DNA from 3 places in the Rahnella sp. PCH160 genome. Region 3 is predicted to be linked to each of the others. Evidence: predicted binding sites of a transcription regulator. Region 3 holds the regulator's gene; each other region holds the start of a gene.
What was found. Region 3 encodes sigma-54, which starts transcription at its own class of promoters, with help from an activator protein. Its sites were predicted from a motif close to GTTGGCACANNTTTCGCTNT; they were not measured.

Region 1 (5,100 bases), 3.3 Mb from region 3:
CGGTTTATCCCTCAAAGAGATCCAGCTCGACGACTGGCGCGCGCGTGTGGCGATAGTCAGCCAGACGCCTTTCCTGTTCTCCGATACGGTGGCGCAAAACATTGCACTGGGACGTCCGGAAGCCACTCAGGAAGAAATTCAAGAAGCCGCCCGGCTTGCGAGCGTACATGACGACATTCTGCGGTTGCCTCAGGGTTACGAAACCGAAGTCGGTGAGCGTGGCGTGATGCTTTCCGGCGGGCAGAAACAACGTATTTCCATCGCCCGTGCATTGCTGATGAAAGCGGAAATCCTGATCCTCGATGACGCGCTGTCGGCAGTTGATGGCCGCACGGAGCATCAGATTCTGCATAATTTACGGCAGTGGGGAAGTGACCGTACGGTGATTATCAGCGCACACCGTCTTTCAGCCCTGACTGAGGCCAGTGAAATTCTGGTGTTCAACCATGGAAGCATTTCGCAGCGTGGCGATCACGATCATCTTGTTGCACAACCTGGCTGGTATCGGGATATGTTCCGCTATCAGCAGCTTGAAGCTGCTCTGGACGACGCGCCGCAGGACAAGGAGACGGAACGTGGCTGAGCAAAAAGTGAATAAAATTCAGAAGTTATGGCCAACGCTTAAACGACTTCTCAAATACGGAAAACCTTACTCTAAGCCACTTTCCTATGCTGTCATCATGTTGTGGGTTGCCGCCGCAGCGGAAGTGACCGGCCCCATTCTGATCAGCTTCTTTATTGATCACTATGTCGCGAAAGGGGAATTACCGTGGGGGAAAGTCAGCTTGCTGGCGCTTTGCTTTATCTTCCTGCAATTTCTTGCGGCAAGTCTGCACTATTTTCAGGCGCTGCTGTTTAATCGCGCCGCTGTTGGCGTGGTCCAGCGTTTGCGTACAGATGTTATGGACGCCGCACTCCGGCAGCCGCTCAGCGCGTTCGATACTCAGCCGGTCGGGCAGCTTATTTCCCGCGTGACCAATGATACGGAAGTGATCCGCGATTTATACGTAACCGTGGTCTCGACGGTGTTACGGAGTATTGCCCTGATTGGCGCAATGCTGATTGCGATGTTTAGTCTCGACTGGCGGCTGGCTTGCGTTGCTATCTGTATTTTCCCGGCCGTATTCGTCGTAATGGGGCTGTATCAGATCTACAGCACACCGGTCGTTCGCAAGGTGCGCGCTTATCTGGCTGACATAAATGATGGGTTTAACGAAGTCATTAATGGCATGAACGTCATCCAGCAATTCCGTCAGCAGAAAAGATTTGGTGAACGCCTTACGCGTGCCAGCCAGTCGCACTACATGGCACGTATGCAAACGCTGAGGCTGGAAGGTTTTCTGCTGCGACCATTACTGAGCCTTTTCTCGTCTTTAATTCTGTGCGGTTTACTGCTGCTGTTCGGATTCAGCGCCGAAGGCTCTATTGGTGTGGGGTGTTGTATGCCTTCATCAACTATCTGGGACGCCTCAATGAACCTCTGATCGAACTGACTTCGCAGCAGTCAATTTTGCAGCAGGCGGTGGTTGCCGGTGAACGTATTTTTGATTTGATGGACAGAACCCAGCAGCAATACGGCCCGGACGACAAATTGCTCACCAGCGGGGAAATTGAAGTCAGGGATGTCAGCTTTGCTTATCAGGCTGACAAGTGGGTGCTGGAAAATATCTCGCTGCATGTTCCGTCGCGTGGTTTCGTGGCGCTGGTCGGGCACACCGGCAGCGGGAAAAGTACGCTGGCGAATTTACTCATGGGATATTACCCGCTCAATAAAGGCGAAATCCGTGTAGACGGAAGAAACCTCGCAGACTTATCACACGCCAGCCTGCGCAAAGGCATCGCTATGGTTCAGCAGGATCCGGTGGTACTGGCGGAATCCGTGTTCGCTAATGTGACCTTAGGACGTGATATTGATGAAGCGCAGGTCTGGCATGCGCTGGACATCGTGCAGCTTTCTCCGCTGGTGCGGGAAATGCCGGAGGGGCTGAATACGCGTCTGGGTGAACAGGGGAATAATCTTTCCGTGGGCCAGAAACAGTTGCTGGCGATGGCGCGCGTTTTGGTGCAGGCACCTGAGATTCTGATCCTTGACGAGGCAACGGCCAATATTGATTCCGGAACCGAGCAGGCAATTCAGCGTGCCTTAAGGGCTATTCGTCAGCAAACCACTCTGGTGGTGATTGCCCACCGCCTTTCTACGATTGTCGATGCCGATAATATTTTGGTATTGCACCGGGGTCAGGCGGTTGAACAAGGTAACCACTTCCAGCTTCTGGCGGAAAAAGGCCGGTATTATCAGATGTATCAGTTGCAGCTGGCCGGGCAGGAACTGGCTTCCACTGGTGCGGATATTTCAGCCACAGAAAACGCATAATCTTTGAGCTGGCGTAGCCTGTTTGTTACGCCAGTGCATTTCTCCGCGCTACTTTACGTCTTCATTTTCGTTCATCCCGCTCCTTACCCATGCAGTAAAAAAACCTTGCCCGATGCCTTGCACTAAAAAGTAGCGTCAGGCACTTAAATGGTGCGCACAAGGCTTCGGTGAATACGGTTGCACAACTGTGCGCCGGGTCACGAATATTCCGAAAATGCCGTATTACGCGGGAATCTCATGAATATTTGCGCAATTCTAACTCTGGCACACCCTTTGCTTTATCCATTCCGTATCGGGCGCGAGGTTTCTCGCGGCAAGCCCTTAATTCGAGGAGTGGCACAATGAAGCTGGTTACTGTGGTGATCAAACCTTTTAAGCTTGAAGACGTGCGTGAAGCGCTGTCTGCTGTTGGAATTCAGGGACTGACCGTAACGGAAGTTAAAGGTTTCGGCCGTCAGAAAGGTCACGCTGAGTTGTACCGCGGTGCGGAATACAGCGTGAACTTCCTGCCAAAAGTAAAAATCGACATTGCTATCGCTGATGATCAGCTTGATGAAGTGATCGACGTGATCAGCAAAGCGGCCTACACCGGCAAGATCGGTGATGGCAAAATTTTCGTTGCTGAATTGCAACGTGTCATCCGTATCCGTACGGGTGAAACTGACGAAGCAGCACTGTAATTTCAGGCCTTTATCTCTGATATAAATCGCTTTGATATAAATCAGGTTAGAAAAAACAGTTTAGAGAAACAGGGGTGGGTTAATAATGAAAAAACTTTTATCCATGATGGGGCTTGGCGCAGTTGCATTGCTGCCTTCGCTTGCCATGGCAGCAGCACCGGCAGTTGCAAACGGCGCTGACAACGCATTTATGATGATCTGTACAGCCTTGGTACTGTTTATGACAGTACCTGGCGTGGCACTGTTCTACGGCGGCTTACTGCGCTCTAAGAACGTTTTGTCCATGCTGACTCAGGTCATTGTGACCTTCGCACTGGTCTGCGTGCTGTGGATCCTGTATGGCTACAGCCTGGCATTCAGTGAAGGTAACGCCTTCTTCGGCGGCTTCGGCAATGTGATGATGAAAGGTATTGGCCTGGATTCTGTTACCGGCACCTTCTCCCAGATGATTCACGTAGCGTTCCAATGCTCATTCGCCTGCATAACTGTCGCGCTGATTGTGGGCGGTATCGCTGAACGTGTTCGTTTCTCTGCGGTGCTGATTTTCACTGTGATTTGGCTGACCTTCTCTTACATCCCGATGGCTCACATGGTTTGGGCGGGCGGTTTCCTGGCGGCTGATGGCGCGCTGGACTTCGCGGGGGGTACAGTTGTACACATCAACGCCGCTATTGCAGGTCTGGTCGGTGCGTATCTGCTTGGCAAACGTGCGGGCTTTGGTAAAGAAGCCTTCAAACCACACAACCTGCCGATGGTGTTCACCGGTGCTTCAATCCTGTATGTGGGCTGGTTTGGTTTCAACGCGGGTTCTGCAAGTGCGGCGAGCTCCATTGCGGCTCTGGCTTTCCTGAACACTGTGATTGCAACCGCAGGTGCAATCCTGTCCTGGACGCTGGTTGAGTGGATGGTTCGCGGTAAGCCTTCTCTGCTTGGCGCAAGCTCTGGTGCTATCGCAGGCCTGGTTGCTATCACCCCGGCGTGCGGTACTGTCGGCGTAGGCGGTGCTCTGATTATCGGTCTGGTAGGCGGCGTCACCGGCCTGTGGGGTGTGGTTACCCTGAAAAAATGGCTGCGTGTTGACGATACCTGTGACGTATTCGGCGTTCACGGCGTGTGCGGTATCGTAGGTTGTCTGCTGACCGGCGTATTCACTTCCAGCTCTCTGGGTGGTGTGGGTTATGCAGAAGGCGTGACCATGGGTCATCAGGTCTGGGTTCAGTTCTTCAGCGTCTGCGTTACGCTGGTCTGGTCTGGCGTTGTGGCCTTCATCGGTTACAAAGTGGCTGACATGATTGTAGGTCTGCGTGTTCCTGAAGAGCAGGAACGTGAAGGTCTGGATGTCAACAGCCACGGCGAGAATGCTTACAACCAGTAAGTTGATTTCAGAGAAAGCAGTGCGCTAAATTCTCTTATCAGGCAGTACAAAATAATAACCATCAAGAATTGAAAGGGGCGATTTCACCATCGCCCCTTTTTTACGTCTGCTATTTACATCAAATGCGTATTACTCGACTGGCCTTTGACGGATAACGCCTTCCTGCACCGTTGAGGCCACTAAAACCCCGTCACGCGTGTAGAACTGGCCACGGACAAAACCACGGGCACCGGAAGCCGAAGTGCTTTCAACGGCATACAGCAGCCAGTCATCCATGCGGAAAGGTCGGTGGAACCACATCGAATGGTCGATGGTTGCCACCTGCATTCCCGGCTCAAGGAAGCCGATGCCGTGAGGTTGCAGCGCGGTGGGCAGGAAATTGAAATCAGACGCGTAGCCCAGTAAATACTGGTGGATCCTCAGGTCGTCAGGCATTTCGCCATTTGCGCGGAACCACACGGCGCGGTGCGGCTCTTCAATACTGCCTTTCAACGGGTTATGGAATTTAACCGGACGCATCTCGATAGGTTTGTGACCGATGAATTTTTCACGGAATTTTTCCGGGATAAGATGCGCCAGATTTTTGGCAATATCTGATTCTGAAACCAGCGATTCCGGTGGTGGCACATCCGGCATCGTGTTCTGGTGTTCGAAGCCTTCTTCCTGACTCT
Region 2 (5,100 bases), 530 kb from region 3:
GGTGACGAAAACGCTGCGCCTGCACATACCACGCTGCCGGGATCATGGCACCGGCCAGCAAACGCTCGCGTGAAAGCGGTTCGAACTGTTCGGGGATGCTGCGCAGTTTTGGCAGGTACTGATTTCCCCCTTCGCAAGCGCTGATGATAAACGCGGCGGAGCGCGCCAGCTCAGCCTGAGGCATCTCAATTTCTTCCTGAGCCTCAAGCGCACGGGCAATCTGCAAAACCGCCGCTTTGGCGTTGTCATCGCTCCAGGTTGAGAAATAGCCGCCCAGGATCGCAGTACGAAGACCTTCCTGACCGCGATTTAGCCGGGAAAAGGTTTCGGTAGCGGGTTTGTCGGCCTGAAAATGATCCAGCGGATCCGTGCCCTGAATTGCGTCATAAACCTGCGAGAGATCTTCGCTGCACCGCGCCATCGGGCCGAGGTGATCCAGACTGGCGACAAACTGCTGGCTGCCGCGACGGGAAATGCGCCCGAAGGTCGGTTTCAGGCCGAGAATGCCGCTCAAAGAAGCCGGAACACGGATCGAACCGTTAGTGTCGCTGCCCAATGTGAAATGCACCAGACCGGCGGCCACGGCCGCCGCCGATCCGCCGGACGAGCCACCGGCAACCCGCGACAGGTCGCGCGGGTTGCGGGTTGCGCCGTAATGACTGTTTTCAGTGGTAAAACCGTAGGCGTAGGCATCCATATTCAGCATGCCGGAAAGTGTCGCGCCCTGTGCGGCGAGACGTGAAACGGCCCAGGCATCCTGACGCGCAGCGGCGTTACTGCTGTTCAGGCTGGCACCGGCCAGCGTGACTTCACCGGCGACGTCCAGCAGGTTTTTCACCGCATAAGGGATCCCGGCCAGCGGCGGCAATTTCACGCCGCTGGCGCGGGTATTATCGACTTTCGCCGCTTCGCTTAACATGCGTTCGCGGGTGATGTGCGTATAGGCGTTGATGACCGGATTCGCCTGTTCAACCGCATCCAGCGTGGAGGTTGCGATTTCCGTGGCAGAAATTTCGCCCTGCGTAATCGCCTGATGTAGCCGCGTAATCGTGAAGCTATCAAACGATTTCATGCTCTGTACACTCCGGCGATTTCCAGGCGAGGGTCGAGCGGTAAATCCATCAGCGGTTGCGCCATCTGCGCAATGCGGCCGAACTGCACCAGCAATTCCTGACGGCGTTCATCGTTGAGTTCCAGTGCCAGAACGGCTTCCATCTGGCTGATGTAAACGGCCCAGTCGGTGACCGCAGGGGGTTTTTTCATGTTCAGTTCCTCAGTTTAAAAACCGGCCGCGCTGCCGTTGCTGCGCGGGTCGGAAGCGCCTTCAAACATGCCGTTGGTGTGGCGCACAATGGCGCCCGCATGACCGACGGCTTCGCTGAAATCGGGTAACAGTTCGACGTCATGACCGCGCTGACGCAGCCCGGCCAGCGTCTGATATCCGAAGCGGCCTTCCAGTTTCAGGGAATCAGAGCTCTCGCCCCAGGTTCTGCCCAGCAGCCAGCGCGGGCCGCTGATCGCCTGTTGAAGCGACTGTCCCTGCACGACGTGGCGGATAAATACCGCCGCCTGCGTTTGCGGCTGACCGTCGCCGCCCATTGAGCCGTAAACCATCGTGCGACCATCGTATAAGCGTGCCGCCGCCGGGTTCAGTGTGTGGAAAGGTTGTTTGCCCGGCGCGAGAGCCAGCAGATGATCGGCGTCGAGGCTGAAAGACGCGCCCCGGTTTTGCCATAAAACGCCGCTGCCCGGCAGCACCACGCCACTGCCGAACTCGTGATAGATGCTCTGAATGAACGATACCGCCAGCCCGCTGCTGTCCATCACGCCCATCCAGACGGTATCGCCGGGGCCTTTGCCTTTGCCCCATTCGGCTGCGCTGTGAGGTTTGATGCGGGTCGCGAGGGCATCGAGATACTGCGGATCCAGCAGGCTCTGAGCGTCCTGCGTCATCATCCGCGGATCGGTGATGAAACGATCGCGCAGGCCGAAGGCCAGTTTGGTGGCTTCAACCACGCTGTGAATGGTGGCGCTTTCATCCATGGTTTCCAGCGGCAAACGGTCGGTCAGGCCGAGGATCGCCAGTGAAACCAGCCCCTGTGTCGGCGGCGTCAGGTTATAGATTTCGCCTTTGCTGTGTTTGAGCCGTAATGGCACGCGGCGCTGGGGCTGATAAGCGGCAAGGTCGGCGCGCGTCAGCGGCATACCGAGTTTTTCCATGTCCGCCGCCATATTATCGGCCAGCTTGCCACGGTAAAAACTGTTCAGCCCGTCTTCGCAAAGAATCGATAACGTGTTCGCCAGCTGCGGCTGGGTGAAACGATTTCCGGCGCGCGGGACATCGCCGTTCGGTAAAAAGACGTCTGTAAAGGAACGGATGTCTTTCAGTTCGTGCTGCTTGGCGCGGGTCGCGGCTTCCTGCGAGGCCGTTACGGGAATGCCGTCTGCGGCGTAACGGATGGCATCGCGCAGCAGTCGGGAAAGGGGTTTTTGCTCGCCGCCAAATTCAGCCGAAACTTTCAGTGCTTCGTGCCAGCCGCCCACCGTTCCCGCGACGGTCAGCGCGGCTTTCGGGCCACGGTGCGGAATGTGACTTTCACCGGCGTAGAAATCCAGGGAGGCCAGAGAACCGGCGGCTCCGCTGGCGTCGATGGCGACCGGATTGCCCTGCGGCGGCACAATCAGCCAGAAGCCGTCTCCGCCCAGCCCGTTCATGTGTGGATAAACCACGGCAATCGTTGCAGCGGCGGCCACCATCGCTTCGATGGCGTTACCGCCTTCGCGCAAAACGGCAAGCGCACTCTGGCTGGCCAGATGATGAGGGGTAACCGCCATACCGAGCGGCGCGCTGTTACTGTTAATCATGCGATGTCCTTTTGACAACTCTGTTTTTTATACTGCCCGGCCTGCAGGGACAGGGGCGCGATGTCATTAAGTTAAGCAAAACGTGTTCCACATCGGCAGGATCTCACCGCATCCGCGGATAAATTCGCTTGCATTGGCAAGCATAGTGCATGGTATGTTCCGCTGATTCACTGAAACTTACGTTACAAGGGTCGGACATGAAACAGATTGATGAGCGTCTGCGTGATCATTACGCCGAACTGACGCCGCAGGAACAGCGGGTGGCGGATTTCATTTTCGCCAGCATCGATGACCTGATGAGTTACAACAGCGCCGAGCTGGCGCGGCTTAGCGGCGTGTCGAAAGCCACGGTGAGCCGTCTGTTTAAGCGTCTGGGTTACCCGAGTTACCGCGATATGCGCGACGAAATGCGCACGCTGCGTCAGAGCGGAATGCCGCTGACCGACAGCCGCGATGCGGTGCAAGGTAACACCTTGTTATCGCGGCACTATAAGCAGGAAATGGCCAATCTGACGCAGTGGATTAACCACATCGACGGCGCAGCGTTTAGCGAGCTGATCGTGGCACTCAGCCAGGCGCGGCAGGTTCGTCTGCTGGGCTTTCGCAACAGTTATCCGGTAGCCCTGCACCTGCGTCAGCAACTGATTCAGGTGCGTTCCGGCGTGATGATGATGCCGCAGCCGGGGCAGACGCTGGCGGAAGAGCTGGTCGACCTGACCACTCAGGATGTGGTGATTTTTGTGGCGTTCCGCCGCAGGCCGCGTATGGCGAAAGCTATTCTTACGCAATTACAGACACTTGGCGTGCCGGTGCTTCTGATTTGCGAACCGCAGGCGCAAACGCTGATCCCGCTGGCAGCGTGGCATCTGGCGGCACCGCTCGACAGCGTGTCAGCGTTTGACAGCTATTCTTCTGCGATGAGTCTGGCGAATTTGCTGAGCAATGCGTTGCTGCACGATCTGCTGGCGTCGGGCCGTCAGAGAATTCATCAGATAAGCGATTTGTACAACGAACTCGACGAACTCGAACAACGCTGATTCCCGTTTTACGAACAAAACAGGCGCTTTTTTGGTGCCTGCGCACCTGTAAGGTGCAATAAACTTTTGCCAGCTTCGTTATTTTGCCCTGCTTCAGGGCGAAAAATGTCTCCTGATTTTTCTGTCTGTCTGCGTAATTCCTTGTCATACCGTGACTTTGCGCACATTTACTTCGCGCGAACGGTTTTGGCACATTCGTTGCAAAGTTCACATTATAAGAATCTATCGTTCCAAAAACATTTCACCGGAGATAATCTATGAACATGAACAAACGGCTGTTGGCGTGGGCAGGTGCTGCAATGCTGGTGCTTCAGGCATCCGGCGCAATGGCCGATCAGTTGCAGGATATTCAGAAACGCGGCGTGCTGCGCGTGGCGGTTCCTCAGGATTTCCCGCCATTTGGTTCGGTGAGCAAGGATTTGCAGCCGGAAGGTTATGACATCGATATGGCGCATTATCTGGCCGATAAGATGAAACTTAAGTTGCAACTGGTGCCGGTGACCAGCGCCAACCGCGTGCCTTACCTGCAAACGGACAAAGTGGATCTGGTGATTTCCAGCCTCGGTAAAAACGCTGAGCGCGAAAAGGTCATTGATTTCAGTCACGCTTACGCGCCGTTCTTCCTCGGTGTGTTTGGCGCGAAGGGCGACAAACTGGCGGATCTGAAAGAACTGTCCGGCAAAACCATCGGCGTGACCCGTGGCGCGGTAGAAGATCTGGCGCTGACCGATGTGGCGCCAAAAGACGCCAAAATTCAGCGTTATGAAGACAACAACACCACGCTGTCGGCGTACCTCTCCGGTCAGGTGGAATACATTGCGACCGGGAATCTGGTGGTCGCTGCGATTGCCCGCATGAACCCGGAGAAAGCACCGGTTTCCAAAGTGATGCTGAAAGATTCGCCGTGCTACGTCGGCCTGCGTAAGGACGAACCGGCGCTGAAAGACAAAGTGAATGAACTGATTGCCGAAGGTATCAAGGATAAGACGCTGAATTCGCTGTCTGAAAAATGGATGAAGGCGCCGCTGCCTGCATCTGTTGGCGCGTAATCAGCTGACTGACGGAGAACTTTCATGACCTATCAGCTTAACTTTAGCGCGCTGTGGCCTTATATGCCGGAACTGCTGGCCGGCTTATGGACCACCATTGAGCTGACGGTGATGGCAACGATTGGCGGCGTCGCGATCGGTATTTGCGG
Region 3 (5,100 bases):
ATAAAGTTGTTGTGATCCGTCCTCAGGGCGTATCCGGCAAAGAAGTGGTGGAAGGTTACGGCAATCCGGTCACGTTCTACCAGATGCAGGACAACGGCAAGCCGGTGAAAGGCCATGCGCAGAAAGTCCGCTACGAAGTGGAAAACGATCTCGTGACCCTGACCGGTAATGCTTACCTTGAACAACTCGACAGCAACGTGAAAGGCGATCGTATTACCTATCTGGTGCAGAAACAGCAAATGGAAGCCTTCAGTGATAAAGGCAACCGTGTGACGACCGTTCTGGTTCCTTCGCAGCTGCAACAAAAAACGCCTGCAGCAGGCGGCCAGCCGACCAAAAAGAGTAACTGATATTTTATGGCAAAATTAATCGCAGAGAATCTGGCCAAGGCATACAAAGGCCGCAAGGTCGTTGAAGATGTCAGCCTGAATGTTAATTCGGGAGAAATCGTCGGATTGCTGGGGCCAAACGGGGCGGGTAAAACCACCACCTTCTACATGGTCGTCGGGATTGTGCAACGTGATGCAGGCCGCATCATCGTTGACGATGAAGACATCAGTCTTCTGCCATTGCATACCCGTGCCCGTCGCGGTATTGGCTATCTTCCTCAGGAAGCCTCCATCTTCCGCCGTCTGAGCGTGTTTGATAACCTGATGGCGGTGTTGCAAATCCGTGACGATCTGAATAAAGAACAGCGTAACGACCGCGCCAACGAGTTAATGGAAGAGTTCCATATTTCTCATTTGCGCGATAACCTCGGTCAGTCATTGTCCGGTGGCGAACGACGTCGTGTTGAAATTGCCCGCGCGCTGGCAGCGAACCCTAAGTTTATCCTGCTGGATGAACCGTTCGCCGGGGTTGACCCGATTTCCGTCATCGACATCAAAAAAATCATTGAGCATTTGCGTGACAGTGGCCTCGGCGTACTGATCACTGACCACAACGTTCGCGAAACTCTCGACGTTTGTGAGCGTGCCTATATCGTCAGTCAGGGCAAATTGATCGCCCACGGCACGCCAGCCGACATTCTTGCTGATGAACAGGTTAAACGCGTTTATCTTGGTGAAGAATTCCGTCTGTGATCTGTGCCGCCGGAACCGTGCCCGTTTCGACGTAAAGTCTCACGGGCAGGTCTCTGACAGAAGTTACTCAGTGTGTAATCAACGGAAATAAAACCAAGATATGAAGCAAGGTTTGCAACTCAGACTCAGCCAACAATTGGCAATGACTCCTCAGTTACAACAGGCCATACGCCTGTTGCAACTGTCCACGCTTGAGCTCCAACAGGAGATCCAACTGGCGCTGGAGAGCAACCCTCTGCTGGAACAAACTGACCTGCATGAAGAGATTGATGCGGTAGAAACACCGGACAGCGAAGGGTTAGACACCCGCGAAGCCCTCGAGCAAAAAGACATGCCCGAAGAGTTGCCGCTGGACGCCACCTGGGACGAGATTTATACCGCGGGCACGCCTTCCGGCACCGGCAACGATTACAGCGACGACGAGCTGCCGATTTATCAGGGCGAAACCACCCAGACACTTCAGGATTACCTGATGTGGCAGGTTGAGCTGACGCCGTTTACTGATACTGACGCCGCGATCGCAACGTCCATTGTTGATGCCGTAGACGATACCGGCTACCTGACCATTTCCCTTGACGACATCCTCGAAAGCATCGGTGACGACAACGTCAGCATGGACGAAGTGGAAGCCGTTCTCAAACGCGTTCAGCGTTTTGACCCGGTCGGTGTGGCAGCGCGTGACCTCCGTGACTGCCTGCTGATCCAGCTTTCCCAGTACGCCACAGACACCCCTTTCCTCACCGAAGCCCGTCTGATTATCAGCGAACATCTGGATTTGCTGGCGAACCATGATTTCCGCGCACTTATGCGTTCAACCCGGCTAAAAGAAGATACACTGAAAGGAGCGATGCAGCTGATTCAGTCTCTCGATCCGCGTCCGGGCCAGTCGATCAACACCGGTGAATCCGAATATGTGATCCCCGATGTGCTGGTGCGTAAAGTGACGGGCGTCTGGACGGTAGAACTGAACTCCGACAGCATTCCGCGTTTGAAGATCAACCAGCAATACGCCGCGATGGGAAACTCCGCACGCAGCGACAGCGACGGACAATTTATCCGCAGCAATTTGCAGGAAGCCAAATGGCTGATCAAAAGCCTGGAAAGCCGTAACGACACCTTATTGAAAGTGACGCGTTGTATCGTTGAGCAGCAGCAGGCGTTCTTTGAGTCAGGTGACGAATTTATGAAACCCATGGTGTTGGCCGATATCGCCAGCGCCGTGGAAATGCATGAATCGACAATTTCACGCGTAACGACGCAGAAGTTCCTGCACAGCCCGCGTGGCATTTTCGAACTGAAGTATTTTTTCTCCAGCCATGTCAGTACAGACAGCGGCGGCGAGGCATCGTCAACCGCGATCCGCGCGCTGGTGAAGAAATTAATCGCAGCGGAGAATCCTGTAAAACCGCTCAGTGACAGTAAGTTAGCCACCCTGCTTTCCGATCAGGGGATCATGGTGGCCCGCAGGACTGTCGCCAAATACCGAGAGTCTTTGTCCATCCCGCCCTCAAACCAACGTAAACAGTTAGTTTGACCTCAACAGAGAAGGAAGACATTATGCAGCTCAACATTACCGGACATCACATTGAGATCACGGATCCCCTGAGAGAATTCATCACGTCGAAGCTGGCCAAGCTTGAGCAGTATTTCGACCGGATTAATCAGGTGTATGTGGTGTTGAGCGTTGAAAAGGTGCAGAAAGTCGCGGAAGCCACTTTGCATGTGAACGGAGGCGAGTTGCATGCCACCTCGGAACATCAGGATATGTACGCGGCAATTGACGGCCTGGTTGATAAACTGGCCCGTCAGTTGAACAAGCACAAAGACAAACTGAAACAGCACTGACATTCATGTAGCCAACCCTGTGCTACAAACCTTCGGGCATCGGCTTGTGACCTTCGGGAAACGAGCCGATATAGCTTTAAGGGTGAAACAGCGCAAAAGTGAAAGATGACATGATTAACGATACTGCAATGCAATTAACGTCGGTGCTTAATGCCGAATGCACTAAAAGCGGCGTTCATTGCGCCAGCAAAAAACGCGCACTGGAAATCATCAGCGAACTGGCGGCCAAACAATTAAATTTGTCACCGCAGGTGATTTTTGACGCCATTTTGACCCGTGAACGCATGGGCAGCACCGGGATCGGTGCCGGGATCGCGATTCCGCACGGAAAGCTGGAAGAAGACACTTTACGTGCCGTCGGGGTGTTCATTCAGCTTGAACAGCCGATCGCTTTCGACGCTATCGATAATCAGCCTGTGGATTTGCTTTTTGCCTTGCTGGTTCCGGCAGATCAATGTAAAACCCATTTACATACCCTGTCTTTAGTCGCGAAAAAACTGGCGGATAAAGGGGTGTGTCGTCGTCTGCGCGGAGCGCAAAGTGACGAAGAATTGTTCCATATAATGACTGAAAACGAATAAATTACTTATTCCCGGTAGCGCACCGGGAAAATGAATTCTGAACACTGAATGCCAGGGGAGTGACACCATGGTGCTGATGATTGTCAGCGGCCGTTCCGGTTCCGGGAAGTCGGTTGCCCTTAGGGCATTGGAAGACATGGGTTTTTACTGTGTGGATAACCTGCCGGTCGTATTATTGCCGCAGCTTGCCCAGACCCTTGTCGAACGCAATACGTCTGCGGCCGTCAGCATTGACGTTCGCAACATGCCAGAAACACCGGAAGTTTATGAGCATGCGATGTCACAGCTGCCGGAAAGCTTTTCGCCACAGTTGCTGTTCCTCGACGCTGACCGTAATACCCTGATCCGCCGTTACAGCGACACCCGTCGTCTGCACCCGCTTTCCAGCAAAAACTTGTCCCTTGAAAGTGCTATCGATGAAGAAGCCGATTTGCTGGAGCCTTTGCGCTCTGCCGCCGATCTCATCATCGATACCTCCGAGATGTCCGTTCATGAACTGGCTGAAATGCTGCGTACACGCCTGCTGGGCAAACGCGAACGTGAACTGACCATGGTCTTTGAATCCTTTGGTTTTAAACACGGTATTCCGATTGATGCGGATTACGTTTTCGACGTGCGCTTCCTGCCGAACCCGCACTGGGATCCGAAACTGCGTCCGATGACCGGCCTCGACAAACCGGTCGCCGCGTTCCTTGACCGTCATACCGAAGTGCATAACTTTATCTACCAGACGCGCAGCTACCTTGAACAATGGCTGCCGGCGCTGGAAACCAACAACCGCAGCTATCTGACCGTCGCCATTGGCTGTACCGGCGGTAAGCACCGCTCGGTGTATATCGCCGAAGAGCTGGCAGACTATTTCCGTACCCGTGGGAAGAATGTCCAGTCCCGCCATCGCACGCTGGAAAAACGCAAATCATGACGGTTAAACAAACGGTAGAAATCAAAAACCGGTTAGGGATGCATGCCCGTCCGGCGATGAAGTTATTTGAACTGGTGCAGAGCTTTGAGTCAGAAGTGATGCTGCGCAACGGCACAGGCATTGAGGCGGAAGCCAGCAGCGTGATTGCCCTGCTGATGCTCGATTCTCCGAAAGGTCAGCAGATTGAAATCGAAGCCACCGGCCCCGACGAAGAACAGGCGCTGACCGCCGTCGTTAATCTCATCAACTCCGGTTTCGACGAGGATTAAGACTCCCCCACTCTTAGCCAAAGTCATTGGCGTTGCAGCAAGGCAGCAAGCGAGAGAGTCCCGATGAGCTGACATCAGTCAGTGATTCGGGTGAGCGAACGCCGCTAACGCCGCTGCGGCGCCAAGGACGCAGGCTAAATTCGTGAAAGGCAATCTATTGCAATGGCCTTGAAGCTTTCAAAATTCTCACTGCTCAGCAGACGGCTCATCGATCGTTCCCGCACAAACGTCACGAACAAATCATAAATCGCCATCGCCTCTTCGTAATCAGCCTTGCTGATCGCCAGAAGGAAAATCACGTGCGCCGTTTCCCCTTCGCCCCAGGCAATCCCGTGTGGCGATAACAGCGTGATCACCACGGTTTTCTTCGCCAGCAATCCGAGCGAATGCGGTAACGCAAT

Region 1: a site for sigma-54 is predicted at 2,635-2,654, ahead of glnK (P-II family nitrogen regulator). Genes of this name have one in related genera too.
Region 2: a site for sigma-54 is predicted at 2,938-2,957, ahead of ACM5QY_RS09290 (gamma-glutamyltransferase family protein). Genes of this name have one in related genera too.

Annotation. Positions count from the first base shown of each region.
Region 1 covers NZ_JBLOGT010000001.1:4,721,428-4,726,527, reverse strand. The annotation lists partial or broken gene ACM5QY_RS22130 (SmdA family multidrug ABC transporter permease/ATP-binding protein) at 1-583, shown strand, start outside; partial or broken gene ACM5QY_RS22125 (SmdB family multidrug efflux ABC transporter permease/ATP-binding protein) at 591-2,374, shown strand; gene glnK (P-II family nitrogen regulator) at 2,716-3,054, shown strand; gene amtB (ammonium transporter AmtB) at 3,140-4,429, shown strand; gene tesB (acyl-CoA thioesterase II) at 4,559-5,100, opposite strand, start outside.
Region 2 covers NZ_JBLOGT010000001.1:1,985,141-1,990,240, forward strand. The annotation lists gene ACM5QY_RS09280 (AtzE family amidohydrolase) at 1-1,072, opposite strand, end outside; gene hpxX (oxalurate catabolism protein HpxX) at 1,069-1,263, opposite strand; gene ACM5QY_RS09290 (gamma-glutamyltransferase family protein) at 1,279-2,865, opposite strand; gene ACM5QY_RS09295 (MurR/RpiR family transcriptional regulator) at 3,063-3,902, shown strand; gene ACM5QY_RS09300 (transporter substrate-binding domain-containing protein) at 4,160-4,951, shown strand; gene ACM5QY_RS09305 (amino acid ABC transporter permease) at 4,976-5,100, shown strand, end outside.
Region 3 covers NZ_JBLOGT010000001.1:1,459,814-1,464,913, reverse strand. The annotation lists gene lptA (lipopolysaccharide ABC transporter substrate-binding protein LptA) at 1-350, shown strand, start outside; gene lptB (LPS export ABC transporter ATP-binding protein) at 357-1,082, shown strand; gene rpoN (RNA polymerase factor sigma-54) at 1,183-2,616, shown strand; gene hpf (ribosome hibernation promoting factor) at 2,640-2,927, shown strand; gene ptsN (PTS IIA-like nitrogen regulatory protein PtsN) at 3,026-3,508, shown strand; gene rapZ (RNase adapter RapZ) at 3,576-4,430, shown strand; gene npr (PTS phosphocarrier protein NPr) at 4,427-4,699, shown strand; gene ACM5QY_RS06750 (BglG family transcription antiterminator) at 4,834-5,100, opposite strand, start outside.